DNA from 4 places in the Mesorhizobium sp. P2_F7 genome. Region 4 is predicted to be linked to each of the others. Evidence: predicted binding sites of a transcription regulator. Region 4 holds the regulator's gene; each other region holds the start of a gene.
What was found. Region 4 encodes LexA, which represses DNA repair genes until DNA is damaged. Its sites were predicted from a motif close to TGTTCNNNNTGTGTTCNG; they were not measured.
Positions count from the first base shown of each region.

Region 1 (7,324 bases), on a different contig from region 4:
GGCAATGACGGTTCGCTGCTGGGCGTCGGGTTCACGGCAGACAATTTCATCACCGTGGCCTCGGATCCGCTCTACTGGACAGTGACGCTGCGCTCACTGGTGATTGCCGGACTGGTGACGCTGGCAACCGTCGTCACCGCCTATCCCGTCGCCTATTACCTCGCCTTCCATGCCGGCCGCAGGCGCGGTCTGCTGCTGTTCCTGGTGACGCTGCCGTTCTGGGCCAGCTATCTCCTGCGCGTTTTCGCCTGGAAGATCGTGCTCGCCTACAACGGCGTGCTGAACTCGGCGCTGATCGAAAGCGGCATCTGGTCGGAGCCGACGCTGGCCTTCCTCAACACGCCGGCAGCGGTGGTGGTCACGCTGGCGCATGCCTATGCGCCCTTCGCCATCCTGCCGATCTATGTGGCGCTAGACACCATCCCGAAATCGCTGCTCGAAGCCGCGTCCGATCTCGGCGCCAGGCCCTTCACCGCATTTCGCCGCGTCGTGCTGCCCAATTCGATGCCGGGCGTGCTGGCGGCAGCCCTCGTCGTCTTCGTGCCGACGGTCGGCGACTATGTCACCCCGGCCATGGTCGGCGGTCCCGCCAGCACCATGATCGGCTCGCTGATCCAGTCGCAGTTCGGCAAGGCCAATGACTGGCCGTTCGGCGCGGCCCTCTCGGTCTGCGTGATGCTGGTCATTCTCTGCGTGGTGCTGGTCGTGCGCTTCGCCGACCGCAAATTCGGCAGCCGCACATGAGCGTGGCGCGCACCGAAGGCGGCCGCTGGCTTGGCGTCTACGTCATCGCCTACCTGGTGTTCCTTTATCTGCCGGTTCTGTTGATCCCGCTGTTTTCCTTCAACAACTCCATCCAGGCAGCGTTTCCGCTGCAGGGTTTTACGCTCGAATGGTATACCACGCTCTATGGCAATCCGGCGCTGTCCGGCGCGCTTGTGAACAGCCTCGTCATCGGCGTCGTGGCCGCCGCCGGCGCGACGCTCTGCGGCATCACCGTGTCCTACATGGACCTCTATGGCCGCTCGCCGCTGGCTGCCACCATCAGCGCCATCGCCCGGCTGCCGATCCTGATCCCCGGCGTCATCGTAGGCATATCGCTGCTCATCCTCGTCAACCTCATCGGCCTCGGCCCGTCGCGCATTGCCATCGTGCTCAGCCACATACTGGTGGCGCTGCCGACGACAGTGGTGATCATGCGCAGCCGCTTCGCCGCCATTCCGAAAACCATTCGCGAGGCAGCGCTCGATCTCGGCGCTTCCGACTGGACGACCTTCCGGCGGGTGATGCTGCCGCTCAGCCTGCCAGCGATCATTTCGGCCTTCATGCTGGCGTTTCTGATTTCCTTCGACGAATTCATCGTCGTCTTCTTCCTCGCCGGCACCGAGCCGACGCTGCCGCTCTACATCTGGAGCCAGCTGCGCTTTCCCCGCTCGCTGCCGACCGTGATGGCGCTCGGCACCTCCATCCTGGCGGTGTCCTTCATCATTGCCGGCACCGCCGAACTGTTGCGCCATCGCGGGCTCAGCGCGACCCGCCCGCGAGCGCCCGCCAATCCAGCCTGAAACCATAACAAAAGAGGAGAACCGAAATGGCATTCGACCTGAAATCGATCACTGGAAAGACAGCCCGCACCGGGCTAGCCGCCCTTGCAATCGTCCTGTCGTCGACCGTCGCCTTTGCCGCCGACAAGCTGCAATATTTCACCTGGTCGGGCTATGAACTGCCCGACTTCAACAAGAGCTTCCTGGCGGCGCATCCCGATGGCGTCGAGGCCTCGATCTTCGGCGACGACGACGACGCCTTCACCAAGGTCAAGGCCGGCTTCCGCCCCGACATCGCGCATCCCTGCTACGACAAGGTGGCGCGCTGGAACAAGGAAGGCCTGCTGCAGCCGATCGACACCAAGCGCATCAAGAACTGGGATTCAATCTTCCCGGTGTTCAAGAACCTGCCTGACATCCAGGCCGGCGACGGCAAGGTCTGGATGGTGCCGTGGGACTGGGGCAACACCTCGATCCTCTACCGCACCGATCTGGTCAAGAACCCGGAAGCGAGCTGGAACCTTTTGTGGGACAAGCAATATGCCGGCCGCATGGCGACTATCGACGCCGTGCACGACACGCCGATCGTTGCCGCACTGCTCGCCGGCGTCAATCCGTTCGACATGACGCCTGAGCAAATGGACAAGGTGGCGGAAAAACTGCGCGAGCAGCGTCCGCTGCTGTCCAACTACACCACCGACATGACCTCGGTCGAACAGGCGCTCGCCAGCGGCCAGCTCGTCGCCGCCATGACCTGGAACGCGTCGGCGACCTCGCTGAAGAAGCAGGGCGTGCCGGTCGAATTCATGAAGCCGAAGGAAGGCATGCTGACCTGGGCCTGCGGCTTCGTCATGCTCAAGGACGCCAAGAATGTCGACCTCGCCTATGACTTCATCAACAGCCGGCTCGACGCCGACTCGGGCAAGTACCTGATCCAGGCCTACGGCTATGGCAGTTCGCTGGCGACCGCCTTCGCTGGCGTGGCGAAGGACGAGCTGGACAAGCTGCAATTGCCGGCGGACCCGGAAGTAATGCTGAAGAGCACCATCTTCACCGGCCCGATGAAGCAGAATGACGATGTGGCGAAGATGTTCGAGAAGGTGAAGGCGGGCGGGTAAGGCGCTCTTCTCCTTCTCCCCTTGTGGGGTGAGCTGCCGGTTCGCGTAAGCGAATTCATCGTGTCAGTGGCACGATGAAAGGCCGGCGAACGCCGGGACGCTGCGAAGCAGCGGGGACCCGGCAGGGTGGATCGGCTGCCACGCCCGGCCCTTCGCAGGCTCAGGGCGTTCGAAACTCGAAAAGCCAAGCAATTGGCTTTTCGTTCGCTGCGCGAACCGTTTCTCACCCCACAAGGGGAGAAGGGGGAGCTCTTCGGCGCTGCGCCGCGCCAACAAGGTATAAGGACCCACGCATGGACATGCTTGACGAGACAACCGAGAAGCCCAAGGACGATGCCGACATTCGCGTCGGCCGGCGCGTGCGGGCGCTCAGGCTGGAGCGCAATCTGTCTCTGGCTGAGCTTGCGGCCAAGGCCGGCGTGTCGATCGGCGCGCTGAGCCAGATCGAGCGCGGCCTGTCCTCGCTGCGCGTCAAGGTGATCTGGCCGCTCGCCGCTGCGCTCGACATCGAGCCTTCGGCGCTGATTACCGACGGCAACGATGCCGGCAACGATCTCTATTGCGTGCGCGCCGACAAACGTCGGCAGATCCCGGTCAAATCGGAAGGCATCGCCAAGGCGCTGTTGTCGCCGCCGGGCGCGACGCTGACGGGGCTCTTGGTGACGGTCGAAGCCGATGGCGGCACGGCGGATGCCTATGCGCATATCGGTCACGAATTCGGCTACGTGCTGGCGGGCGAGGTCGAGCTGGTGGTGGATTCGACAAAATACGTGCTGAAGACCGGCGACTCCTTTGCCTTCAAGAGCACGCTTCTGCATGCCTTCCGCAATCCCGGCACCGAGCCCTGCCAGATCCTTTGGGTCAACACCACGAAGCCGTCCGAGGTTCGTGATGGCGCTTGATGCTCTGGTCCGCCTGGACAAGGTCTCGAAGGTTTTTCCCGGCGGCATTGTCGGGCTCGACGCCGTCGATCTCGACATCATCAGCGGTGAGTTCATCACCCTGCTCGGGCCCTCCGGCTGCGGCAAGACCACCAGCCTGCGCGTCATCGCCGGCTTCGAAAGTCCGTCCAGCGGCAAGGTGCTGCTCGAAGGCCGCGATATCACCGCGCTCAGGCCCTTCGACCGGCCTGTCAACACCGTGTTCCAGGACTACGCGTTGTTTCCGCACATGAACGTCGCCGAAAATGTCGGCTTCGGCCTGTCGCTGCGCAAACTGTCCGGAGCCGAGCAGTCGAAGCGCGCCCGCGAAGCGCTCGACATGGTCGGCCTCGCCGACAAGCTCGGTGCACGTGTCTCCGAACTGTCGGGCGGTCAGCGCCAGCGTGTCGCGCTGGCCCGCGCCATTGTCTGCGAGCCGCGCGTGCTGCTGCTCGACGAGCCGCTGTCGGCGCTCGATGCGCATCTGCGCGAACAGATGCAGGTCGAACTGAAGCGGCTGCAGTCGCGGCTCGGCACCACTTTCGTCATGGTCACCCACGACCAGACCGAAGCCTTGTCGATTTCCGATCGCATCGTCGTCATGAACAAGGGCCGTATCGAGCAGATCGCGCCGCCGGCCACGCTCTACGACCGGCCGGCGACGAAGTTTGTCGCGAGCTTCATCGGCACGATGAACTTGCTTCAATCGCGCTTCATCGGCCGCGATGGCGATCGCCTGCGCTTCGCCGCCGGTGGGCTTTCGCTGGAGGCAACATCCGAAACCGGCGACACGCCTGCCGAGGGTGCCGAACGCACCATCGGCGTCCGTCCCGAGGATCTGCTCGCCACCACAGCGGCCGCCGCCGACACCGCGCCGGCGCGCGTTAACAGCATCGTCTTCCACGGCCGTACCTTGCGGCTGCATGCCGAACTGGGGGAGGGGTTGCCGGTGGTGATCGACGCGCCACGCCAGGCCGAAGGCTTTCAATTCAGCGTCGGCGATGTGGCGCATATCAGTCTGCGCCGTGGCGCCAACTGCCCTATGTTGCCCAACTAATCCAACCCAATCCAATCCCCACAATCGGAGCGTACCCCTTGAGCAATCATCTCAATTTCTTCATCGACGGCAAATGGGTGGCGCCCGTGGTGCCGGCGATGCTCGACGTCATCGACCCCTCGACCGAAGAGGCCTACACCAAAATTTCTCTGGGCTCGAAGGCCGATGTCGACAAGGCGGTGGCCGCCGCCAAGGCTGCCTTTCCATCCTTCTCGCAGACCAGCAAGGCCGAGCGCCTGAAGCTTCTGAAGCGCATCCTCGAAGTCTACAATGAGCGCTATGAGGACATCGCCCAGGCGGTCAGCCAGGAAATGGGCGCGCCGATCACCTGGGCACGCGAAGCGCAGGCCTGGGCCGGCCGCGCGCATATGGAAGCCACCATCAAGGCGCTGGAGGACTATGAATTCCAGGAGAAGCGCGGCGGCACCATGGTGGTCAAGGAAGCAATCGGCGTCTGCGCGCTGATCACGCCGTGGAACTGGCCGCTCAACCAGATCGTCTGCAAGGTGGCGCCGGCGATTGCCGCCGGATGCACCGTGGTGCTGAAGCCGTCCGAAATCGCACCGATCAGCGGCATCGTCTTTTCGGAAGTGATGCAGGCCGCGGGCGTGCCGAAGGGCGTCTACAACATGGTCAACGGCAATGGCCCCGATGTCGGCCAGATCATGGCCGGCCATCCCGATGTCGACATGGTCTCGTTCACCGGCTCCACCCGCGCCGGCATCATCGTCGCCAAGACGGCGGCCGAGACGGTCAAGCGCGTCGCGCAGGAGCTCGGCGGCAAGTCGGCCAACATCGTGCTGGCGGATGCCGACTTCGAGACGGCAGTGCGCAAGGGCGTCGAGGGCTGCTTCGGCAACAGCGGCCAGTCCTGCGATGCGCCGACTCGCATGCTGGTGCCGGCCGCCCGCCACGACGAGGCGCTGGCCATCGCCAAGAAGGCCGCCGAAGCCCACAATGTCGGCGATCCGCGCTCGGAAGGCACCAGGCTCGGCCCGGTGGTCTCCAGCATCCAGTACGACAAGATCCAGCGGCTGATCGAGGCCGGCATCAAGGAAGGCGCGACGCTGGTCACCGGCGGCCCCGGCCGGCCGGAGCATCTGAACCGCGGCTACTATGTCCGCCCGACCGTCTTCGGTCACGTTACGCCCGGCATGACCATCGAAAAGGAAGAAATCTTCGGCCCGGTGCTGTCGGTCATTTCCTACAGCGACGATGACGACGCCGTGAAGATTGCCAACGACACGGTCTATGGCCTCGCCGCCTATGTGCAGTCCGGCGATATCGACCACGCCCGCAAGGTGGCCGGCCAACTGCGCGCCGGCCAGGTGTCGATCAACTATCCGGAATGGGACACGTTCGCCCCCTTCGGCGGCTACAAGCAGTCCGGCAACGGCCGCGAATACGCCGACTGGGCGATCCACGATTTTCTCGAGGTCAAGGGCATCATCGGCTACGGGGCGTAGGCGGCGGGCCACAGCTCCAGTCTCAAAGGTTTGCATGCAGGCGCCGGTGCGGAACACATCGGCGCCTATTTTCTGCTTGCTATGTTCACTCTTTGTTCTAAAATCTGCGATCGGGCAGCGATGGCTTGCGCAAGGAGGAACATGGATGACCCAGCTACCCGCATTCAGGACCGCCGGAAACGGCCAGACTTCTTTTGGCTGGCAAGAGTTGGATAGACGTCGGGATGACCGGCTGTTTTTTGCAGCTCTCGTGGAAGGCGCGATAGCAGCATCGATTGCATCCCAGACCGCGCAATGGTGTCGAGAGTCGGGATTGCGAGAAAAGTTTCTTCTTCCCAAAGATCTCTTGCATATCTCCTGGGTTAGCCTTGGCGATCATGACGGATTGCCGGAAGAGCTGGTCGAAGCCGCTTGTCTTGTCGGCTCGATGGTCAAAGCAAAGCCTTTCCGTGTCGGTTTTGATCGTCTGTCGGCCTTTGGCGGTGGCGCACTGGTTCTGCGCGCCGAGGACGGCGCTCCCGAAGCTCAGGCGTTCTGGCGCGGCTTGGCTGCTATCATCACCGACAGCCCGTTTAAGCCCTTCGTCGGAAACTCGTTCGAACCTCATGTCACGCTGTTGCGTGACAAGGCGCGTGTCCCCAGCGTTCGCGAACGGCCCATTGATCCCATTGGTTGGACCGTGCGCGATTTTGTACTGATCCACAGCGTCCTGGGACAAGGCCGATACGAGGTTGTCGAGCGTTGGCAATTGACCGGCCAAGACGATGCCCAGCCGGCAATGTGATGGCCCAAATCGTCGTCACATAGCTGTGCTATATCCATCGTCCTGACACACTCTGTCAGCTGCCGTGCGGGCAAAGGTGGCGGGCCAGCGAAGACTTCCCTACTTGCAGTGCGTCTGAACAGGAGGAACACAAATGACCATCGCAGATATTGCCAAGGATTTCACCGAGCTGCTCCAGCAGGGCGATCACCTGGGTGCTGGTGAAAAATACAATGCCGACGACATCGCCAGCTACGAAGCCATGGAGGGGCCAATGGCAATCGTCCATGGCAAGGAGGCCATCAGGCAGAAGGGCGAATGGTGGCAAGCGAACAATGAAGTGCATGGCGGCTCGATCGAGGGCCCCTATGTCAACGGCGACCAGTTCGCATTACGCTTCAAGTTCGACATAACGCCCAAGGAGACCGGCGAGCGTGTCACCATGGACGAGGTTGG
Region 1 is NZ_JBFUFA010000006.1:292,764-300,087, forward strand. It holds gene AC1DZ8_RS21785 (ABC transporter permease) at 1-744, shown strand, start outside; gene AC1DZ8_RS21790 (ABC transporter permease) at 741-1,565, shown strand; gene AC1DZ8_RS21795 (ABC transporter substrate-binding protein) at 1,592-2,662, shown strand; gene AC1DZ8_RS21800 (helix-turn-helix domain-containing protein) at 2,956-3,564, shown strand; gene AC1DZ8_RS21805 (ABC transporter ATP-binding protein) at 3,554-4,639, shown strand; gene AC1DZ8_RS21810 (aldehyde dehydrogenase family protein) at 4,678-6,105, shown strand; gene AC1DZ8_RS21815 (2'-5' RNA ligase family protein) at 6,251-6,889, shown strand; gene AC1DZ8_RS21820 (SnoaL-like domain-containing protein) at 7,023-7,324, shown strand, end outside.
Region 1: AC1DZ8_RS21815 (2'-5' RNA ligase family protein) is a predicted target of LexA. The motif match lies at 6,188-6,205, and genes of this name have one in related genera.

Region 2 (7,324 bases), on a different contig from region 4:
TATCTCGGGCTTCACCCCCTCGGACGCCGCACATGTGCTGGGCAAGCAGGCCAATTGGGATGCGGCGACTGCCCGCCTCGGCGCCGAGCTGTTTGCCCGCAAGCGCGACGGCCGCGGCCAGAACATCGCCGCCTCGCCGGAAGTGATTTCAGAACGCGTGCTGCTGACGCTGACCCGCTGGTCGGCCGAATATATCCTGGAAACCGCCTTCGCCGAAGACGGGCTGGATGGGGCCGCCACCGTCGCCCATGCGCTGGTGCAGCGCGCCGTCGATGCCCATCCCGGCATCGCCCGCCTGAGCGTCGCGCTCGACCGCCCGGTCATCGGCCTCGGCGCCTCGGCGCCGCTGCACTATGCCGGCTTGGCCGAGCTGGTCGGCAATGAGTGCGTGGTGCCGGAGGATACGGACGTCGCCAACGCACTCGGCGCGGTCGTTGGCCAGGTCCGCGTCTCCGCCGAAGCCCGCGTCAGCCAGCCCAAGGAAGGCTTGTTTCGACTCGCGTCGGGGCAAACGGTGCGCGACTTCACCGACGAGGCCAAAGCGATCGCTGCGGCGGAGGCGGATGTGCGGGCGATTGTGGCCGAGCGGGCGAGGGATGCCGGCACCGACAATGCTGAGATCGAGGTCGCGACAGAGTTCAAGGTTTCTACGGTTGAGAGCCAGCGCATGTTCATTGAGGCGCATGTGGTTGCGGTGGCTTCGGGACGGCCGAGGATTGCGGTGTAGCGGTAATCTCCCCCCTCGAGGGGGAGATGTCGCCAAAGGCGACAGAGGGGGTCGTCGCGCGTGAAGCGCCGAAATGACGTTGGCGCTTTGTGCGCTAGGGCCCCCTCTGGCCTGCCGGCCATCTCCCCCTCGAGGGGGGAGATTAGCAGCTCCGCCGGCCGCGATTCTCCCCACCTTCACCCTAAGCTGAATTGACCCCTCACCCCTGACATGCCAAAGGCCGCAAAGCCTTTCATCTGGAGAAGCCCTGATGACCGATCGCGTCGAGATCGCCGGATTGCGGATTGCCCGGGAACTGCATGACTTTGTCACCGGCGAAGCGCTGCCTGGAACCGGTATCGCGGCTGACGCCTTCTGGAACGGCTTCTCGTCCATCGTCCATGATCTCGCCCCGAAGAACCGGGCGCTGCTGGCCAAGCGCAACGCCATGCAGGAACAGATCGACGCCTGGTACCGCGCCAATGGCGCGCCGATCGACATGGAGGCTTACAAGAGCTTCCTCAGGGAGATCGGCTATCTCGTGCCGGAAGGCCCGGCCTTCAGCGTCAGCACGGACAATGTCGACCCCGAAATCGCCGTCGTCGCCGGGCCGCAGCTGGTGGTGCCGGTGATGAATGCGCGCTATGCGCTCAACGCCGCCAATGCGCGCTGGGGTTCGCTCTACGATGCGCTTTACGGCACCGATGCCATCCCCGAAACCGGCGGGGCCGAAAAGGGCAAAAGCTTCAACCCCGTGCGTGGCGCCAAAGTGGTTGCCTGGGCGAAGAGCTTTCTCGACGACTCCGTGCCGCTCACCTCCGGCAAATGGGCTGGCGTCAACGGGCTTACAGTCCAGGGCAACATCTTGCGGCTTGGCGCCGGCGCCGGCGGCACCACGCTGGCCAATCCGAAACAGTTTGCCGGCTATCGTGGCGACGCCGCCAACCCGGAAGCCATCCTGCTCAGCCAGAACGGCCTGCACATCGAAATCCGGATCGACCGGGCCAACCAGATCGGCCGCACCGATCCGGCCGGCATTGCCGACATCGTGCTGGAATCGGCGCTGACCACCATCCAGGACTGCGAGGATTCGGTTGCGGCGGTCGATGCCGAGGACAAGGTCGTGGTCTACCGCAACTGGCTCGGCCTGATGAAGGGCGACCTGGCGGAGGAAATCAGCAAGGGCGGCAAGTCTTTTGTCCGCAAGCTCAATCCTGACCGCGCCTGGACAGCGCCGAATGGTGATGCGCTGAGCCTACCCGGTCGCTCGCTGATGCTGGTCAGAAACGTCGGCCACCTGATGACCAATCCGGCGATCCTCGACCGCGACGGCAACGAGGTGCCGGAAGGCATCATGGATGCGGCGCTGACGGCGCTTATTGCCCTGCACGATGTCGGGCCTAAGGGGCGCCGCGCCAATTCCCGCGCCGGCTCGATGTATGTGGTGAAGCCGAAGATGCACGGGCCTGAGGAAGTCGCGTTCGCCGTCGAGATTTTCGACAGCGTCGAGGCGCTGCTCGGCATGGCCAGAAATACCATCAAGATGGGCATCATGGACGAGGAGCGGCGGACCACCGTCAACCTCAAGGAGGCGATCCGCGCGGCGAAGGAGCGCGTGGTGTTCATCAACACCGGCTTCCTCGACCGCACCGGCGACGAGATCCACACGTCGATGGAAGCCGGCCCGATGATCCGTAAAGGCGACATGAAGCAGGCCGCCTGGATCTCCGCCTATGAGGCGTGGAATGTCGACACCGGGCTCGAATGCGGGCTGGCCGGCCACGCCCAGATCGGTAAGGGCATGTGGGCGATGCCGGATTTGATGGCGGCGATGCTGGAACAGAAGATCGCCCATCCCAGGGCCGGCGCCAACACCGCCTGGGTGCCGTCGCCGACGGCCGCCACGCTGCACGCTACCCACTATCACAAGGTTGATGTTCATGCGGTCCAGGCGGCGCTGAAGAGCCGGCCGAAGGCCAAGCTCGACGACATCTTGTCGGTGCCGGTGGCTGTGCGGCCGAACTGGACACCGGACGAGATCCAGCGCGAGCTCGACAACAATGCGCAAGGCATTCTGGGCTATGTCGTGCGTTGGATCGACCAGGGCGTCGGCTGCTCGAAAGTGCCTGACATCAACGATGTCGGCCTGATGGAAGACCGCGCCACGCTGCGCATCTCCTCGCAGCACATCGCCAACTGGCTGCACCACAAGGTCTGCTCGCAGATCCAGGTGATGGATTCGCTGCGCCGCATGGCGGCAATCGTCGACCTGCAGAATGTCGGCGACCCGCTCTACCGGCCGATGGCCGCCGACTTCGAAGGCTCCATCGCCTTCCAGGCTGCCTGCGACCTGGTGTTTAGGGGACGCGAGCAGCCGAACGGCTACACCGAGCCGGTGCTGCATGCACGGCGGCTGGAGCTGAAGGCGAAAGAGCGAGGCTGAAGAGAATAAACAACGCCCATTGGCTCTCAATGGGGATAATCTGGGCTACGCTCTATTCCTCAGCCGGTTGTAGCTCATAATTCCCAAGTAGCAGCCTGTTCCAGTCGCCGCTGGATGAATCCACCATGCGTCATGGCCGATCAGCGCCCAGAGTGTTAGGCCAACGAGCAGGCTGACGGCGGCGGCTACGAGCCCGCCGGCGGCGAGCGATGCGCCTACGCGACCGTTTGCCGTCTGGGTCGGTTTATTTGCTTCCATGCCGGCTAATCCTGGTTTGTACACGCTACGCCTGATGCGGCGTCCAGTAAACGAAGTGCGGCACTCGCTGGCCAGCGTGTGCAGGTCGCACATTGAGATGTGCGGCGCCGTTACGCCGCCTGCGCCACGCGCTCCGACATCATGCGATAGGAAATCGCCTCGGCCAGATGGATGCGGCCGACGGTTTCGCTGGCGTCGAGGTCGGCGAGCGTGCGCGCCACTTTCAGCACCCGGTGATAGGCGCGTGCGGAAAAGCCGAGTTTTTCGCTGGCGTCCTTCAGCAGCGACAGGCCGGCTGCATCCGGCACGGCGATGTCTTCGATGATCGAAGGCGAGCAATGCGCGTTGGTCGTCGCGCTGGTGACGCTGAGCCGCTCGAAACGCTCGCGCTGGATGGTCCGCGCTCGCGCGACGCGCAGCGCAACCGCTGCGCTTTTCTCCGCCCGATCCGGCCGGATCAGGTCGGCGGCCGACACTGCCGGCACTTCGATCCTGAGATCGATGCGGTCGAGCAGTGGGCCCGAGATGCGCGCCTGGTAGTCGGTGCGGCAGCGCTCGCCGCGCAGGCAGCGATAGCCCGGTTCGCCCGCCATGCCGCAGCGGCACGGGTTCATCGCCGCCACCAGCTGGATGCGCGCCGGATAGGTAACGCGGTGGTTGGCGCGCGCGATCATGCAGTCGCCGGTCTCCAGCGGCTGGCGCAGCGCGTCCAGAGTCTGCGGCGAAAATTCCGGAAACTCGTCGAGGAACAGCACGCCGTGATGGGCGAGCGAGACCTCGCCCGGCCGCACCCGCAAGCCGCCGCCGACCATCGCCGCCATCGAGGCCGAATGATGTGGCGCGCGGAACGGCCGCCGATCGGTCAGCTTGCCTTCGCCGAGCTCGCCCGCCACCGAAGCGATCATCGAGACTTCCAGAAGCTCCTTCGGCGCCAGCGGCGGCAGGATCGACGGCAGCCTTTGTGCCAGCATCGATTTTCCCGAGCCTGGCGGGCCGACCATCAGCAGGTTGTGGCCGCCGGCTGCCGCCACTTCCAGCGCTCGCTTGGCGCTCTCCTGGCCCTTGATGTCGCAGAGGTCGGGCAGGTCGCGCGCCGAGACATGGATGCCGGGCTCGGGCCGTGACAGGACTTGCGTGCCGCGAAAATGATTGGCAATCGCAATCAGGCTGCGCGGCGCCAATATGTCGAAATCCTTGCCCGCCCAGGCCGCTTCCGGCCCGCAGCCGAATGGGCAGATCAGGCCCTTTCCCTCTGCGTTGGCGCCGATCGCCGCCGGAAGCGCACCGGCAACCGCGGCAATGGTGCCGTCGAGCGACAATTCGCCGAGCACGACATAGGAGGCGAGCATGTCGCCCGGAATGGCGCCCAGCGCCGCCATCAGGCCGAGCGCGATCGGCAGGTCGTAATGACTGCCTTCCTTGGGCAAATCGGCCGGAGCGAGGTTGACCGTCACCTTCTTGGACGGCATCGACAGGCCTGACGCATGCAGCGCCGCCTGCACCCGCTCGCGGCTTTCGGCCACCGCCTTGTCGGCCAGGCCGACGATCTGCATGCCGACCTTGCCTGGCGCGATCATCACCTGGACATCGACCGGCACGGCCTCGATGCCCTGGAAAGCAACCGTGCGAACCCGCGCCACCATGTTTGTCTTGAGCCCCTCATGACGGCTCACCCTGGCCTTATGTTCAGGCCGCGAGCGATGCTGGCACAAGACAACCACAGATTTCAGGCTTAGGCAAGAACATTACAGGAACATGTGTTGGCGGCACGCGGTATCGCTTCGCGCGGGGATCTCGCAGTGTTCACCCGCCGCGGCGCTTGGCATCGCTCGTGGAAACAGCGGCGATGATGCTGCCAAACGATATTCGCCTGTAGGCATAGCGACCAGGGAATCGGAAACGGATGTACCTCTCGCCACCGCGCGTCTTGGCGCTTTCCAATGTCCAGGTTCGATCCAAGAATGATTTCCATCCCCGACCTTGAGGGCCCGCTTTCCTCGAAAGCGCCAGCGACGCTTGCCGACGAGGCCGAGCAGATCGGTCTTGATGTCTTCGGCGTCAGCGCGCAAGCCCAGGTGCTGACTGCCGAGCGCGACATGAATTTCCTGCTGACCACGCTGGACGGTGCGAAATATGTCTTGAAGATATCAAATCCCGCGGAAGAGCCCGCCGTCACCAATCTCCAGACGAGCGCGCTGCTTCATCTCGAGGCAACGCGGCCAAGCCTTCGCGTTCCACGCATCGTGCCGGCGCTGGACGGCAGCGTCGAGCCACCGATCGCGCTGCGGGAAGGCCGCACCAGCGTGGTTCGGCTGCTGAGCTACCTCTCGGGCGTGCCGCTCCATGCGCTACCCAGAACGCGTGGCGTGCGGCAAAATCTGGGAACCCTGCTCGCCGAGCTCGATATCGGGCTTCAGAACTTCTCCCATCCCGCGCAGAGCCACAGCCTGCCGTGGAACAGCATGGATCTGCCAAGGCTGGAGCCGCTGCTCGGCACTGTCGAGGATGAGGCCCTGCGCGGCTTGGCCGAGCGCGCCATCCGCGACTTCGCCGATGTCGTTGCGCCGGAAATTCCCAGCCTGCGAGCGCAAATCATCTACAACGACCTCAATTTCTACAATGTGCTGATGGACCAGACCAACAATGAGGCGGTGGCCGGCCTCATCGATTTCGGCGACATCATCCACGCGCCGCTCGTCAATGACGTCGCGGTCGCCGCCAGTTACCATTTCTCCGACGCCAGAGGCTCGCTGCTTCCGCTGGAGGAGTTCATTGCGAGCTATCACCGGCGGCTGAAGCTCACCGATGCCGAGATCGCGCTGGTGCCCTTTCTCATCGCCTCGCGCATGGCCACGACCGTGCTGGTCGCGTCGTGGCGGGCGAGTTCGCATCCCGACAACAAGCACTATATCCTTCGCAACAGGCCCAACGCCCAGGCGGGGCTGTCGGCGCTGCTCGGCCAGTCGAGGGATGAGAAGCGCGCCTGGATCAACGGCGTCTGTGGAAAGGCATGAAATGAGCAGCGCGCGCGATACCAGCATGGCCAATGCCTTCATTCCCGGAAGCTCGCCGCTCCCGCAGACCATGCACGCGCTGGTCGAAAGGCGTGAACGCGTCCTCGGCACCGCGTACCGGCTGATGTACCAGGAGCCGATCCATGTTTCGCGCGGCGAGGGCGTCTGGCTGTTTTCGCCCGGAGGCGAGAAATATCTCGATGCCTATAACAACGTATCTTCGCTCGGCCATTCGCATCCTGCCGTGGCGCAGGCGATAGCCCGGCAAGCCTCGGTTCTCGCCACCCACACGCGCTACCTCCAGGATGAGATCCTCGACTATTCCGAGCGGCTCTTGGCGACGTTTCCGCCGGCCATCGACAATGTCATGTTCACCTGCTCCGGCAGCGAAGCCAACGACCTGGCCTACAGGGTCGCGAAATACCAGACCGGCGGCACCGGGGTGATCGTCACCGAGACGGCCTATCACGGGATAACCGACGCAGTGTCGCAGTTCTCGCCGTCGCTGAGTCCGAACGTGCCGCTCGGCGCGCATGTCTTCAAGGTTCCGGCGCCCGACAATTATCGCCTTGGCGCGGAAGCCGCCGCCATTTTCCTGAACGGCGTCGATGTGGCGCTGGATGCGATGGTCGCGCGCGGCATCAAGCCGGCGGCGCTCATCGTCGATTCCATATTCACCAGCGACGGCATATTCGCGGAGCCGCGCAATTTCCTCGCCGCGGCGGCGCAAAAGATACGCGCGGCCGGCGGTCTCTACATCGCCGATGAGGTCCAGTCGGGCTTTGGCCGCACCGGCACGCAGATGTGGGGCTTCGAGCGCCACAATGTGCTCCCCGATCTGGTCACCATGGGCAAGCCGATGGGCAATGGCTTCCCGGTCGCCGGCATTGCCGCGCAATCCCA
Region 2 is NZ_JBFUFA010000001.1:1,078,913-1,086,236, reverse strand. It holds gene AC1DZ8_RS05055 (hydantoinase/oxoprolinase N-terminal domain-containing protein) at 1-727, shown strand, start outside; gene AC1DZ8_RS05050 (malate synthase G) at 978-3,149, shown strand; gene AC1DZ8_RS05045 (YifB family Mg chelatase-like AAA ATPase) at 3,518-5,050, opposite strand; gene AC1DZ8_RS05040 (phosphotransferase) at 5,348-6,421, shown strand; gene AC1DZ8_RS05035 (aspartate aminotransferase family protein) at 6,423-7,324, shown strand, end outside.
Region 2: AC1DZ8_RS05045 (YifB family Mg chelatase-like AAA ATPase) is a predicted target of LexA. The motif match lies at 5,146-5,163, and genes of this name have one in related genera.

Region 3 (7,324 bases), on a different contig from region 4:
CTTTGTCAGGCAAAACGCTGCTTGCGCCTTCGAAGGGTCATTTCCTGCGAGCGACCCAAGGCGTAATCTGCCGCGAGGTCTTCAAGGCGGAAAGACACAATGAACGCACATCGCGGCGGCTGTCATTGCGGCAACATTCACCTGACATTCGAAACCGACATCGAACCTGCCGAGATAGAAATCCGCGCCTGCCAATGCGCTTTCTGCGTCCGGCATGGCTCGCGCGCTGCCGCCGATCCGCAGGGGCGATTGATCGTCTCGGTCGAGGACGAGGCGCGATTGCACCGATACCGGTTCGGCTTGCGCACCGCCGACTATCTCATCTGCCGGGACTGCGGCGTCTATGTCGCGGCTGTGACCACCGACGGCGACGAGGCACGAGCGATCGTCATCGTCAACGCGCTGGACGACCGGCCGCGGTTCAGCCGCGAGCCGGTCCCAATGGATTACGATGCCGAAAACCGCGAAGGCCGTATCGCCCGGCGGCAGGCGCGCTGGATGCCGGTGGAGATCAGGATCACCGGATGACCGGTTCGCCGTGGAAGCGGCGGCGCGAGGGCGGCGACACGCCGAAGCCGACCTCCATCATCAGCCGCGGCGTGCGCGACGGCACGGTGCCCATGTGGAAGCCGAATGGGTCCTCGACAAAGCCGAGACCGGCCTCGCCGGTCAGCGTGACCGGGCTGTCGTCGCCATAGACCTTGAGCACCTCTTCGGCCGGATGGCCGACCAGCAGCGTCAGCTGGTGTTTTAGACTGCGCCTGTTGTGGCTGCCTTTGACATAGACATGCGGACCGGTCCCGGCATCGCAAGGCTTCAGGTAGAAGAAGAATTTCAGCATCCGCCAGTCGTCGAGATCGAAATGGTATTTGCCGAGCGAGGCGAGGTTCTTGTCGGCATCGGAGGCCTCGCCGGTCGGAAAGCTCCACCAGACGCGCGTGGTGATCAGCTTGGCCTGCCCGCCCAGATAGTTCTGGGCAATGTCGAGCAGCAACGGATCGTTCTGGATGGCAAGTGCCGCCTTGCAGCCGAGGATGCGCTCGAAATAGTGACCGCTGAGCAGCGAGCGGCCGAAACGCTTCTCGGCCCCGGCATGATCCCCAGGCATGAATTCGAGCCGGCGATCGAAATTGCCGAAGCATGGCGTGCTCTGTGCGAAGCTGGCGATCTCCTCATGGACTGCCTGCGGCAGGACCAGGCCTGAGAACAACCCATCGGTGCGCAGCGTTTCGACGATCGACTTGAGCTCGACGCCCCTGAACATCGTCGCTCCGACACTCTGCGCCGGGCGCGCGGCTCTGGCGCCCAGCCAGTGCAGCTTGCGCGCCGGCATGGTGCGGGCAAGCATGAACATCGGCAGCCAGGCTGGATTCTCGCGCATATCCTTGAGATAGGTCGGGATGCGCACAGCGATGCGGCGGAGCAGGCTGCCATTGCGAGCGATAGCTTCCAGGCTGGCGGCGCCTGATTTGTCAGCGGTCGAAAGGTTCATCGGGGTCCTCAGGTATGAACGGAAGCCGACACAGCGTCGGTTGCTCACCGCTCCGGCAATACCCAAACCCAATTGTCCCGCACTGAGGGGAATGCTACCCCCGCGTAATATTTTGTGCAATGCACAACAGGCAACGCACCTGCAAAATTCACGCGGGCTAATGAATGGGCAACGCTTCGGGCGCCCGCGAACGGCCGAGCAAAAGCACCTTACTTGGGCGGCGCCACCCAGATCTCGGCATTGAGCCTCTTCGTCGCCAGGCCGCGAGCGATGGCCTCGGCGCTACGGGCGCTTTTCGCCAGGGACGAAGCCTGCCGCTTGCTGATGACCAGACCTTCGGCCAGCGCCCGGTTTCCCTGGAGAACCCGCGCCAGGAACGGTGTGCGGCTGCCGCGCGAACGGGAAAAGCGCGCCGGCATGGTTTGCCGCGCCGTGTGGGCGACAACGTCGTCGATCCAGCCTTCCGAAAGCCGCGCGCCAGGTTCCAGCAACAGCAGCCAGTCGCCCTTCGCCTGCCGGATCCCGGCGGCAATGCCACCGGCAACGAAGTGGCAGCCGGCGTGGTCGGCGACCCGATGCGTCTGGTCGGTCGAGCCGGTGTCGCAGACGATGACATCGCGCACCACGCCCTCCACCGCGCCGCCGATCAGCGAGGCGAGCGTGCGGGCAAGGCCCTCTTCGTCATCACGGGTTTCGATGAGAACGCTGAGCATTTTAGCCGAATAGCGGAAAGCCTCGCGAAGCGCCAGTTTTGCATTGCACAACAAAAAAAGTTCTTGCTTTGTTCTCATCGGGAAAATAGGATTATTTTCATGAACAGACCGAATCGACAGCCGGCAGATAGTCCCTGGGAGAGGGCCAAGATGGAACATATCGTGCGTGCGGACATTGCAGCCTTCGGAGCAGGTCGAGCCGAGATGGCCAATGCAATGATCGAACAGAGCGGCATGCGCGTGCGCCCGGACCGCAACCGCGGCCGTTCGGCTGGGATCAACCCGTCCGGCCGTTTCGAGCCGGTCAGCCGGCATGTGTTCGACGATGGCTGGAATTCGCTGGAGGAACTGCCGCCGTTCAAGACCGAAGTGCAGGTCGAGAAGCCGCGCACCATCATCACCCGCAACGAATCGCCCGACATTTCCTTCGACCGTTCGATCAATCCCTATCGCGGCTGCGAGCATGGCTGCGTCTATTGTTTCGCACGGCCGACGCATTCCTTCATGGGCCTGTCGCCAGGGCTGGATTTCGAATCGAAGCTGTTTGCCAAGCCGGATGCGGCGCGGCTGCTCGACAAGGAACTGTCGAAGGACGGCTATCAGCCGCGTACTATCGCCATCGGCACCAACACCGATCCTTACCAGCCGATCGAGAAGCAGTACCGGATCATGCGCGAGATCCTCGAAGTGCTGGAGGCGCGCGGCCATCCGGTCGGCATCGTCACCAAGTCCGCTCTGGTGACGCGCGACATCGATATATTGTCGCGCATGGCCGAGCGCGGGTTGGCCAAGGTGGCGCTGTCGGTGACGACGATGGACCGCATGCTGGCGCGCACCATGGAGCCGCGCGCGTCGACGCCGACCAAGCGGCTGGAGGCGATAAGGCAGCTTTCGGATGCAGGCATTCCGACCTCGGTCATGGTGGCACCGATCATCCCCGGCCTGACCGACCAGGAGATGGAACGTATCCTCGATTCGGCCTGCGCCGCCGGCGCCCGCGAGGCCGGCTATGTCATCCTGCGCCTGCCGCTGGAGGTGGCGCCGATCTTCAAGGACTGGCTGCTGCGCCACTATCCCGACCGCTACCGGCATGTGATGTCGCTGATCCGGTCGATGCGCGACGGCAAGGATTACGATTCGGAGTGGGGCAAGCGCATGAAAGGCGCCGGACCCTATGCCTGGCAGATCGGCCGGCGCTTCGAGATCACGGCCAAGCGGCTCGGCCTCAATGCCGAGCGGCGCACGCTCAGGACCGACCAGTTCGTCGCCGCCGCCAATGCGACCGAGCAGCTGATGCTGCTGTGAAGATCCCTCTCCTGCCCGGCGTCGTCGGCCGGGCAGGAGACCCAAGTATCCCGTCCGGCCTGTCCCCCGGCCTGCAGACGGTGCCCTCCCGGTCTTGCCCCACTCGACCCTGGAGGGACTTGCGGAGAATCGGAGCCGATGCGAACCTCGCCGCAACATGGCTCGCGCGCGTTCCGATTCTCCGCTTCTTTTCGAAATCGTCGAGAAGCCCGACTTCTCCTTCGAGACGAAGGCGATGGCCGAAGGTCTGTGGCCTGTGGCGGGCATGGACGAGGCCGGTCGCGGTCCGCTGGCCGGACCGGTGGTGGCGGCAGCCGTGATCCTCGATCCCGCCAACATTCCCGACGGGCTCGACGATTCCAAGCGGCTCAACCATTTGCAGCGCGAGGCGCTGTTCCTGAAAATCCTCGGTTCCGCGCTCGGCGTGTCGATGGCCTCGGTGAGCGCCGAAGGCATTGACGGCAGCAACATCCTCAAGGCCAGCCTGGAGGCGATGCGCCGAGCACTTGCCGGCCTGCCGATCCAGGCAAAGCTGGCACTGGCCGACGGCCGCGACGTGCCGCCGGGTCTCCTCTGCGAGGGCCGCGCGCTGATCAAGGGCGACCAGCGCTCGCAGTCTATCGCCGCCGCCTCGATCGTCGCCAAGGTCATGCGCGACCGCATGATGTGCGGCTGCGGCAGGCACCACGAGCGCTACGGGTTCGAGGTCCATATGGGCTACGCCACGGTGAGGCATCGCACCGCGATTGAAGCGCATGGGCCGGTGGCACGGCTGCACCGAGCGTCGTTTGCGCCGTTTCGGCTGGGTGGGGTTGAGGTGGTGGAAGAAGAGGGTCTTGTGTTGGACAGCTAATCTCCCCCCTTGAGGGGGAGATGTTGCCAAAGGCGACAGAGGGGGTCGGTCCGACCGGGCGCCACGCCATTTTTCAGCGAAGAAGGCCAGCGCCTGACGCGCGGCGACCCCCTCTGGCCTGCCGGCCATCTCCCCCTCAAGGAGGGAGATTTCGCGCACCACCGCCTTCGCCAATCTCCATAGCCGCAACAACAAAAAAGCCGCCAGGTCACCCGGGCGGCTTCATGTCTGCGATTCAAATCCCGCTCAGTTCAGCTTGGCCTTCACATCCTGCAGCGCGGATTTGAACAGGTCGGCGCCGGCCTTGGCATCGACCTTGACTGCCAGCAGCGCACGCGCTGCCTCGACGGCGATGTCGACGGCACTGGCGCGCACTTCGGCGACGGCCTCGCGCTCGGCCTGGCCGATCTTCTGCTCGGCAAGCGCGGTGCGGCGGGTGACGTAATCCTCGGTCTTCTTGTGCGCCTCAGCGGCAAGCATCTCGGCCTCGCGCTTGGCGGCGGCGACAATTGCCGCGGCCTCCTGCTCGGCTTCCTTGCGCTTCTTCTGGTACTGGCCGAGCAGCTGCTGAGCCTCTTCGCGCAGCTTGCGGGCTTCATCAAGCTCGTTGCTGATCTTGGCTGCACGGGCGTCGAGCGCCTTCGCGATCAGCCCCGGTACCTTGATGTAGACGGCGGCGCCGAGGAAAATGATCAGGGCGACGGTGGCCCAGAGTGTTGCGAGAGATGTGGCGTCCATGATGCGCTCCTCACCGGGCCACGGATTTGACGGCCGCCGCGATCTCGGCCTTGCTGGCCTTGCCGCCGACAAGCGCATCGACGATGGCCGAAGCGGTGTCCTCGGCGATCGTGCCGACTTCCTTCATGGCGTTGGCCTTGATGGAAGCGATGCTGGCCTCGGCCTCGCCGAGCTTTTTGTCGAGCGCGGCCTCGACCTTCTTGCGGGCAGTTTCGGCTTCGGCCTTGGCGGCGTCGTTGGCCTGCTGGCCGATCGCATTGGCCTTGGCCTTGGCTTCCGCCAATTCCTGCTCGTAAGCAGCAACGGCAGCGTCAGCCTCGCCCTTCAGCCTGGCGGCCTGGTCGAGGTCCTGCGTGATGCGATCGCTGCGCACGTCGATGATGCCGCCAAGGCGCGGCATCACCACCTTCTTCAGGAACAGGTAGAACAGCCCGAACGTGATCGCCAGCCACAGAAGCTGCGACGGGAACGTCGCCGGATCAAATGGCGGGAACGTGCCGTGCGCCTCAGCGGGCACGCCGGTACCGGAATGCGTGTCGCCTTCCGTGCCGGTATGAGCGCCTTCAGCGGCGGGTGCGGACTCTTGCGCAAAGGCAGATGTCACGAACATGGACTATCCCCTGATATCAGGCATGGCCGCAGGGTAGCGGCCGGCCTGTCCAATCTTCTCGAGTGCTCAGCCGAACAGGGCGAGGAGCGCGATGAGAAGCGAGAAAATGCCCAGAGCTTCGGTCACGGCGAAGCCGAAAATCAGGCGGCCGAACTGGCCATCGGCGGCCGACGGATTGCGCAGGGCGCCCGCCAGGTAGCTGCCGAAGATGTTGCCGAGGCCAATGCCCGCGCCGCCCATGCCGAGGCAAGCGATACCGGCGCCGATGTACTTTGCTGCTTCTGCGTCCATTTTAAACTCCTTTGGATCTGTAATTCCGTTGCAATTCCATCCGGCGAAAGATGCCGGAAACTCTCGATCAGTGCCCGGGATGCAGGGCGTCGTTCAGATACATGCAGGTCAGCACGGCAAAGACGTAGGCCTGCAGGAAGGCGACCAGCAATTCCAGGGCGGTCAGCGCGACAGCCATGGCCAGCGGCAGCACCGAACCGGCGACGCCGACGGCGCCCAGCGCGCTCAGGCTGACGACGAAGCCCGAAAACACCTTCAGCGTGATGTGGCCGGCGAGCATGTTGGCGAACAGACGAACCGAGAGGCTGACCGGACGCGAGACGAAGGAAATAACTTCGATCAGCACCACCAGCGGCAGCAGGAAAACCGGAACGCCATGCGGCACGAACAGCTTGAGGAAGCCCAGGCCGTGCTTCGTGAAACCGTAGACAACGACGGTTCCGATCACCAGGGCCGCGAGGCCGAAGGTGACGATGATGTGGCTGGTGACGGTGAAGAAGTAGGGGAAAAGGCCAAGCAGGTTGGCGACAAGCACGAACATGAACAGCGAGAACACGAAGGGGAAGAACTTCATCCCTTGAGTTCCCGCAGCATCCCGCAGCATGTTGGAGACGAACTCGTAGCCCATTTCCGAAACCGACTGCAGGCGACCGGGAATAAGGCTGCGGCTGGAAGTCGAGAGGTAAAGAAACGCCGATGCGACGAGCACGGTCGCGACCATGAACAGAGCCGAATTGGTGAAGGACAGGTCATAGCCGCCGATGTTGATCGGAATCAGCTTGACGATATGGAACTGGTGGATCGGATCGACCTTGTCAGCAGCCATTTACATCCCCGTCAAAGCCGCGAACGGCCTCAGTGTCCTTATGCGCCATTAACGGCGCCAGTTCATTCTTTCGGATCGCGCGACTTCTCGCTTTTTCCGAATTCCGCCACAACACCTGCCGAACGCAGGACATTGAGCACGCCGGCGCCAAAGCCCAGCAACAAGCCGACGACCAGACCCCATGGCGAGGTTCCCGCCACACGATCCAGAAACCAGCCAAGGCCCACACCCACCACTATCCCGGCGATGAACTCGCTGGACAGCTTGAGCGCCTGGCCATATCCGGCCGTCGCTTTCGCGCCGTCATTCCCCTCTAGCCGATCCGGCCGTCTTGTCGCAAGCGATGCTTCAAGGTTGCGCCGGCGGCGCTCAAGGTCTTCGTCGCGGATGTCGGCTTCATGCTTGCTGCCGCGGCCGGTTTCTCCGGTTCCGTGTGGCCCATTCTTGTCGGCCATAGAACCCCCCTGCCCGGTCAGACCGTCACCGTCCGTCCGCT
Region 3 is NZ_JBFUFA010000013.1:146,725-154,048, forward strand. It holds gene AC1DZ8_RS28610 (GFA family protein) at 100-528, shown strand; gene AC1DZ8_RS28615 (hypothetical protein) at 518-1,492, opposite strand; gene AC1DZ8_RS28620 (glycosyltransferase) at 1,702-2,205, opposite strand; gene AC1DZ8_RS28625 (PA0069 family radical SAM protein) at 2,356-3,510, shown strand; gene AC1DZ8_RS28630 (ribonuclease HII) at 3,668-4,363, shown strand; gene AC1DZ8_RS28635 (F0F1 ATP synthase subunit B) at 4,610-5,101, opposite strand; gene AC1DZ8_RS28640 (F0F1 ATP synthase subunit B) at 5,112-5,711, opposite strand; gene AC1DZ8_RS28645 (F0F1 ATP synthase subunit C) at 5,778-6,002, opposite strand; gene AC1DZ8_RS28650 (F0F1 ATP synthase subunit A) at 6,070-6,828, opposite strand; gene AC1DZ8_RS28655 (AtpZ/AtpI family protein) at 6,891-7,283, opposite strand.
Region 3: AC1DZ8_RS28625 (PA0069 family radical SAM protein) is a predicted target of LexA. The motif match lies at 2,264-2,281, and genes of this name have one in related genera.

Region 4 (7,324 bases):
TCGCCCAGCACCTCATGCGCCGTCTTCTGCATGATTTTCGCACGAGGATCGTAGTTCTTGTAGACGCGGTGGCCAAAGCCCATCAGCCGGAACGGATCGTTCTTGTCCTTGGCGCGGGCGATGAATTCCGGGATGTGATCGACATGGCCGATCTCGCCCAGCATGTTGAGCGCGGCCTCGTTGGCGCCGCCATGCGCCGGACCCCACAGGCAGGCGATGCCGGCGGCAATGCAGGCGAACGGGTTGGCGCCCGACGAGCCGGCGAGGCGCACCGTCGAGGTCGAGGCGTTCTGCTCGTGGTCGGCATGCAGGATGAAGATGCGCTCCATGGCGCGCGCCAGCACCGGATTGATCTTGTATTCCTCGCACGGCACCGCAAAGCACATATGCAGGAAGTTGGCGGCGAAGTTCAGCTCGTTCTTCGGGTAAATGAAGGGCTGGCCGATATGGTATTTGTAGGCCATGGCCGCGATGGTCGGCATCTTGGCGATCAGCCGCATCGAGGCGACCATGCGCTGATACGGGTCCGAAATGTCGGTGGAGTCGTGATAGAAGGCCGACAGCGCGCCGACCACGCCGCACATCACCGCCATTGGATGCGCGTCGCGGCGGAAGCCGGTGAAGAAGCGCGACATCTGCTCGTGCACCATGGTGTGGCGCGTCACCCGGTAGTCGAAATCGTCCTTCTGCGCCTTGGTCGGCAGTTCGCCGTAGAGCAGCAGGTAGCAGACTTCGAGGAAGTCGCCATGCTCGGCCAACTGGTCGATGGGATAGCCGCGGTGCAGCAGGATGCCGGCATCGCCGTCGATGAAGGTGATCGCCGACTCGCAGCTTGCCGTCGAGGTGAAGCCGGGATCGTAGGTGAAGGCGCCGGTGGTGCTGTAAAGCGCGCCGATGTCGATGACGTCAGGCCCGACCGAGCCGCTTCGCACCTTGAATTCGTGCGTCTTGCCGGCCAGTTCGAGCGTGGCAGTCGACGGGTGCGTCGTCTTGCTGCCGGTTTCCAGTTTTGTCGCAGCTTCGCTCATTCTCAAACTCCTTCATGTTCCTCATGCCGGCAAGGCAATTCCTGCAAACGACACGTCGAAATCACCGGAATGCGCGAACTCGCCACCGCATTTTGGGAGGTGCGTGCCAGATTGGGCCAAGGCCTAATGTTGCACTGCGAAACGCGCCTTTCAATGCCAATCTTCTTGGGCCAGTTCGCTCCTAATCGATTTGATCCGCAATCCGCGCCAGGCTTTCCTCGCGGCCGAGCACGGCAAGCACGTCGAATACGCCGGGCGAGGTGCTGCGGCCGGTAAGGGCTGCTCTCAGCGGTTGGGCCACCGCGCCAAGCTTGTGGCCGCCGGCCGTCGCGAACGCGCGCACCGCGGCTTCCGCCGCAGCGGCCGTCCACCCGCCCGAAACTGTCTGCAAAGCCGCATGCGCGCCGCGCAGGATCGCGCGCGCATCGGCATTGAGCAGGCCTGCCGCCTTCTCGTCGACTGGCAGCGGCCGCTCGACGAACAGGAAGCCGGCGCCATCGGCCAGCTCCACCAGTGTCTTGGCGCGTTCCTTCAGGCCAGGCAACGCGGCCAGCAGCTGCGCCTTCCTGGTGTCGTCGAGGCGGGCAGCCAGCGCCGGGCCGCCTTCGAGGTAGGGAAGCGTGGCGACGAAGATGTCGAGCAACTGGACGTCGTCCATCTTGCGCATATGCACGCCGTTCAGCGCATCGAGCTTGGCGAAGTCGAAGCGCGCCGCGCCCTTGTTGACGTCGCCAATGTCGAACCATGCGATCATGTCCTTGATCGACATCACCTCGTCGTCGCCATGGCTCCAGCCAAGGCGTGCCAGATAGTTGAGCAGCGCCTCGGGCAGATAACCCATGGCGCGATAGGCCTCGACGCCGAGGGCGCCATGCCGCTTCGACAATTTGGCGCCGTCGGCGCCATGGATCAGCGGGATGTGCGACATGGACGGCACCTCCCAGCCCATGGCGTTGTAGATCACCGTCTGGCGCGCGGCATTGGTCAGATGGTCGTCGCCGCGAATGATGTGGGTGACGCCCATGTCGTGGTCGTCGACGACGACGGCATGCATGTAGGTCGGCACACCATCCGAACGCAGGATGATGAAATCGTCGAGATCCTTGTTGGGGAAGCGCACCTCGCCCTGCACGCGGTCATGCACCACGGTCTCGCCCTCGGCCGGGGCTTTGATGCGGATAGCGCCCCTGACGCCGGCGGGCGCCTCGGAGGCGTCACGGTTGCGCCACGCGCCGTTGTAGCGCGGCGGCAGGCTCTTGGCGCGCGCCGCTTCGCGCATCGCCTCAAGCTCGGCCGGTGTCTCGTAGGCGTAATAGGCCTTGCCCAGGCGCACCAGTTCCTCCGCCACCTCGCGGTGGCGCGGCGCACGCTCGAACTGCGACACGGCACCGCCATCCCAGGACAGGCCGAGCCAGGTCAGCCCATCGAGAATGGCCTGGGTTGCCGCTTCGGTGGAACGCTCGCGATCGGTGTCCTCGATGCGCAGAAGCATCGTGCCGTCGGTGTGCTTGGCGTACAGCCAGTTGAACAGCGCGGTGCGCGCGCCACCGATATGCAGGTAGCCGGTGGGCGAGGGGGCAAAACGGGTGACCGCCCTGTTGGACATGGCAATTTTGTTGGACATGGCAATTCTCGGGCAAGGCTAGAAAGCGGGGGCGTGATCGCGCGGACTTTCGCGCTTTGCGCGTTCATGTAGCATAGGGGGTCTGTGGCGCAAGGGGCAGACCCGATGGCTGAACGAGGCCGGGGCGCGAAGGAGGGCGAGGGCGCAGAGGCAGGCGTCAGCGAACGCTCGTTGTTTGCCGATGTTCCCTATGCCGAGCCGATGCCGGTTGCGCTGCCCGAACTGCAGCCCGGCATCGTGGCTTTGCCACGGGATGGCGCCGCGCCGGTGCCGGTCACCGCGTTCGCACCTACCGTCCGTTTGCGTCGGCTGCTGCGCCGTTCGTCATGGCCCGCAATCCGCCGCAGCGTTGCCGTGGCCGCCGGCACCGAACTCGACCGCGGCGTTGCCTTCCTGCTGGTGCCGGTTTTCCTGGCGGCCGGCGTCATTGTCTATTTCTCGCTGCCCGACGAGCCCGGCTTTGCCCAGCCAATCGCCATCGTGCTGCTCATGGCATGTTGTGCTGCCGTCACCCGGTCGCGGCCGAGGACGCATCTGTGTCTTATGGCTGCCATGCTGTGCGCGCTTGGCGTCGTCGCCGCCAAGGTCGAGACCTGGCGCGCCGGCACGCAGATGCTCGGCGCCGAGATTCAAACACGGTTGACCGGCCGCGTCGTCAGTCTCGAGGAGATGGAAAACGGGCGCGTCAGGTTGACGCTCGACGTGATTTCCACCGCTTACCCCAAGCTGCGGTACGCGCCGGAACGGGTCAGGCTCTCGGCACGCACCGTTCCCGCTGATATGACCGCCGGCTCCCTGATCACCGGCTATGCCAGGCTGCTGCCGCCAACCGGTCCGGTGCGGCCGGAGAGCTACGATTTCTCCTTCGACAGCTATTTCACCGGCATCGGCGGCAGCGGCTTCTTTCTCGGCAATCCCAAAACCATCGCCGCGCAGGGACCGCCGCCGCTGACCGCACGCCTCTCTTCGGCCATTGAGAACGCCCGCGAAAACATAGCCGACCACATCAGGAGCAAGATCGGTGGCGCCGAAGGCGAGATTGCCGCAGCGCTGATCGTCGGCGTGCGCGCCGGCATTCCGGACGAGGTCAACGAGGCGATGCGGCGCACCGGCATCTACCACATCATCTCCATTTCCGGCCTGCACATGGCGCTGGTTGCCGGCACCATCATGGCGTTGCTGCGCGGCGCCTTCGCGTTGTTTCCTGATTTCTCCTCGCGTCGGCCGGTCAAGAAATATGCCGCCGCCGCAGCGCTTGTCTCCATCGCCGCCTACCTCGTCATTTCAGGCATCGTGGTTGCCGCCGAGCGCAGCTTCATCATGCTGGCGGTCATGCTGGTCGCGGTGCTGTTCGATCGCGCAGCACTCACCATGCGCAACCTGGCGATCTCGGCCATCGCCGTCATCCTGGTGTCGCCGCATGAGGTGGTCGGCCCAAGCTTTCAGATGTCGTTTGCGGCCACCGCCGCCCTGGTCGGCGCCTATGCCGGCTGGGCCGACTACCGCGCCGACAGGGTGAGAACGCCGCCTGCGAGGCGCTCTTTCGTCAGCTTCCTGTCGCGAAAAGTCCTGCTGGCCATGGGCGGCCTCGCCATGACCTCGATTATCGCTGGAAGTGCCACGGCGCTGTTTGCCATCTGGCATTTCCAGCGCGTGTCACCGCTCAGTCTGCTCGCCAATCTGGCCGTGATGCCGATTGTATCGTTAATCGTCATGCCCTTTGCCGTCCTCAGCGCGCTGGCGATGCCATTCGGCGCCGATGGGCCGTTCCTCTATGTGATGGGCAAGGGTCTGGCAGCGATGATCGCCATCTCCGCCTGGATTTCAGAGCGTTCGCCGGTCGATGCCGTCGGGTTGATCTCCATCCGCTCGGTGCTGCTGGTGGCCGTCGCCCTCGTCATCGCCACCATGGCCACCACATGGCTTCGGCTGGCGGCCGTGCCTTTCGCGCTGGCTGGCCTGTTGACGGTGCCGCAGGTACGCACGCCCGATGTGCTCATCTCCGAGGATGCGCATCTGGTGGCCGTGCCGATCGGAGGCGGCGAGCTAGCCCTCAATCGCGAACGCTCCAACGAATTCACCACTGACAACTGGAAACGCGCGCTAAGGGCGGAAACCATTATCCCGCCTGAGATTTTCGAGGCAACGGATACGCGGTTCGATCTCGATCCGCTCGACCTGCCGCCCGGCTCGCCCTTCTACTGCACAGGTGATCTCTGCATTGCCCGGCACCCGGCCGGAGCCATCATCGCGCTGGCAAAAGACCGCAAGACAGCCCGACCGGCCTGCGCTTTCGCGAGCCTGATCGTCATTGAGGACGCCACCGCCTACAATCCGTGTCGCGACCCGCTGGTGCTGGTCGTGACCAAGAAGCAGCTTGCCCGCGACGGCAGTGCCGCCGTCTTCTTCGATCCGCAATCGGCCGCGACAACGCCAGCCATACGTTTCGCCGTCGACAAGCCCTATCGTCCCTGGCACGAGCAACGCCGCTTCTCACGCGAAGCACGCGGCCTGCCACCCTACAAGGAGCGCGAAAAGTACAAAACTAAGCCGGCTCAGTAGCGCCGGATCAGCCCGACAAGCTTGCCCTGCACCTTGACCCTGTCTGGCCCGAAGATGCGGGTTTCATAGGCCGGGTTTGCGGCTTCCAGCGCGATGGAGGCGCCCTTGCGGCGAAAGCGTTTCAGCGTCGCTTCCTCTTCGTCGACCAACGCCACGATGATCTCGCCGGGGCTGGCGGTGTCGGCATTGCGGATGATGACCGTGTCGCCGTCGAAAATGCCGGCCTCGATCATCGAGTCGCCCTTGACCTCGAGCGCGTAATGTTCGCCGCCCATGATCATGTCCGGCGGCACCGAGATCGAATGGGTCTGGTGCTGGATGGCGTCGATCGGCACGCCTGCGGCGATGCGGCCCATCACCGGGATGGACACCGCGGAAACCGCGTCGTCATTGCCGGCCGACATCGAACGCGACGATGAGGCCGGCTTGATCTGACGGCCGAGACCGCTTTGCCCCACACCGCCCTGGCCAGAACCGCCTTGTCCGAGACTGCCCTGGATGACGCTTGGCGAGAACTTCTTCGCCGCATTGAGGCCGGGTGCGATCGAGTCGGGCAGCCGCAGCACTTCCAGTGCGCGCGCCCGGTTCGGCAGCCGGCGAATGAAACCGCGCTCCTCAAGCGCCGTGATCAGGCGGTGAATGCCGGACTTGGACGCGAGGTCGAGCGCTTCCTTCATCTCATCGAAAGACGGCGGGATTCCGCTCTCCTTCAGGCGTTCATGGATGAACATCAGAAGTTCATGTTGCTTGCGCGTCAGCATCGCGGCCCCCACGGGTTCTGAAACCAGAATCGGAAAAAACAAACCCAGAACAAACACTATCTGTTCCAGTTGTGTTCCGCAACCTTTTAAAGTTTAATGAATGCGTTGACGTTTTGTTCAGCGTAACGTTCCGCACCGCGATCGGCGCCCGCGCTGGTTTGCCGGCAACGGGGTGAAACGCCGGTAGCCTGGGCCATCGGGCCAATTCATGCCTTGCCAGATCGCTGCCGCTTTTTCGGGCGGGGCTGCGCCGCATCCGTCGCCGCGCCCGGTTCACTCTGGGCATAGACTTGCAGCGTGTAGCCGATGTGAACGCTCATCAGCGTTTTTGCGCCCTCAGTGTCGCGGTCAAGGGCTGCTTCCATCAGTGCGGTGTGGTGTTCGATCGCCACGGCGTCGCGCAGCGCCTCCATGGCCTTCTGGTGTCCGTCCTCGCGGCCGGCGGCCGCGCGCAGCGTCGGGGCCAGGCCGAGAAAGCGGTGGTGGCGATGCAGTTGATCGGAGATCGTCGCGTTGAAACGCAGCAGCCAGCTGGATGTCGCGGCACTGAGCAGTGCCGCGTGGAAGGCATCATGTTTTTCGTACCACGCATCGACGGCCTCATCCGAGGGATCATCGAGAACGGACCCGCAGCGTGAGAGGCGGTAGTGGGCGGCAACGACCGTGTCTTCCCATTGACGGTCGCCCTTTTCGATCGATTCCACCAGCAAGGGCAGTTCGACCACCAATCGCGCACGCGTCAGGTCTTCGAGCTCGGCTCGGGACACGGGAGCGACCGCAAACCCACGGTTGCTGATGGCGGTCACAAGCCGTTCGGCTTCCAGTCGTGACAGTGCCTCGCGCAGCGGCGTCCAGCCGATGCCATAGATGCCGCTCAGCGTGCTCAGCTTCAACGGCGCAGCAGGCGCCAGCCGGGTCGCAAGAATATCGCGCCTGAGCAGCCGATAGGCCGTTTCCGTTTTCGAGGACTGCTCGTCATTCAATATCGTGACCCATCAGTCAGATTGCTCGGCTGATGATTATATATCAAAGCCTTCCATCACGTAAATTATATATAATGTTTGACAGCTCCAGGAGGACCCCTCAAGATCGCCGGCATGTTTGGGCGGACAGGCTCCGCCGAATGCTGTTGTTCATGGAGGAGCGCCGGATCATGAGCATGACACCCGATCTCGCTGCAATCGAAGCGATGGATGCCGCCGATCCGCTGCGTTCCATGCGTGAACGCTTTGTCTTGCCGCAGGGCGTGATCTATCTCGACGGCAATTCGCTGGGTGCCGCGTCACCGGCCGTCTTCAGCGAATTGCAGCAGGCCGCCACGCAGGAATGGGCGCAGGATCTCATTCGCG
Region 4 is NZ_JBFUFA010000004.1:717,370-724,693, forward strand. It holds gene gltA (citrate synthase) at 1-1,028, opposite strand, end outside; gene gltX (glutamate--tRNA ligase) at 1,210-2,634, opposite strand; gene AC1DZ8_RS17670 (ComEC/Rec2 family competence protein) at 2,758-5,214, shown strand; gene lexA (transcriptional repressor LexA) at 5,208-5,975, opposite strand; gene AC1DZ8_RS17680 (GntR family transcriptional regulator) at 6,182-6,961, opposite strand; gene kynU (kynureninase) at 7,129-7,324, shown strand, end outside.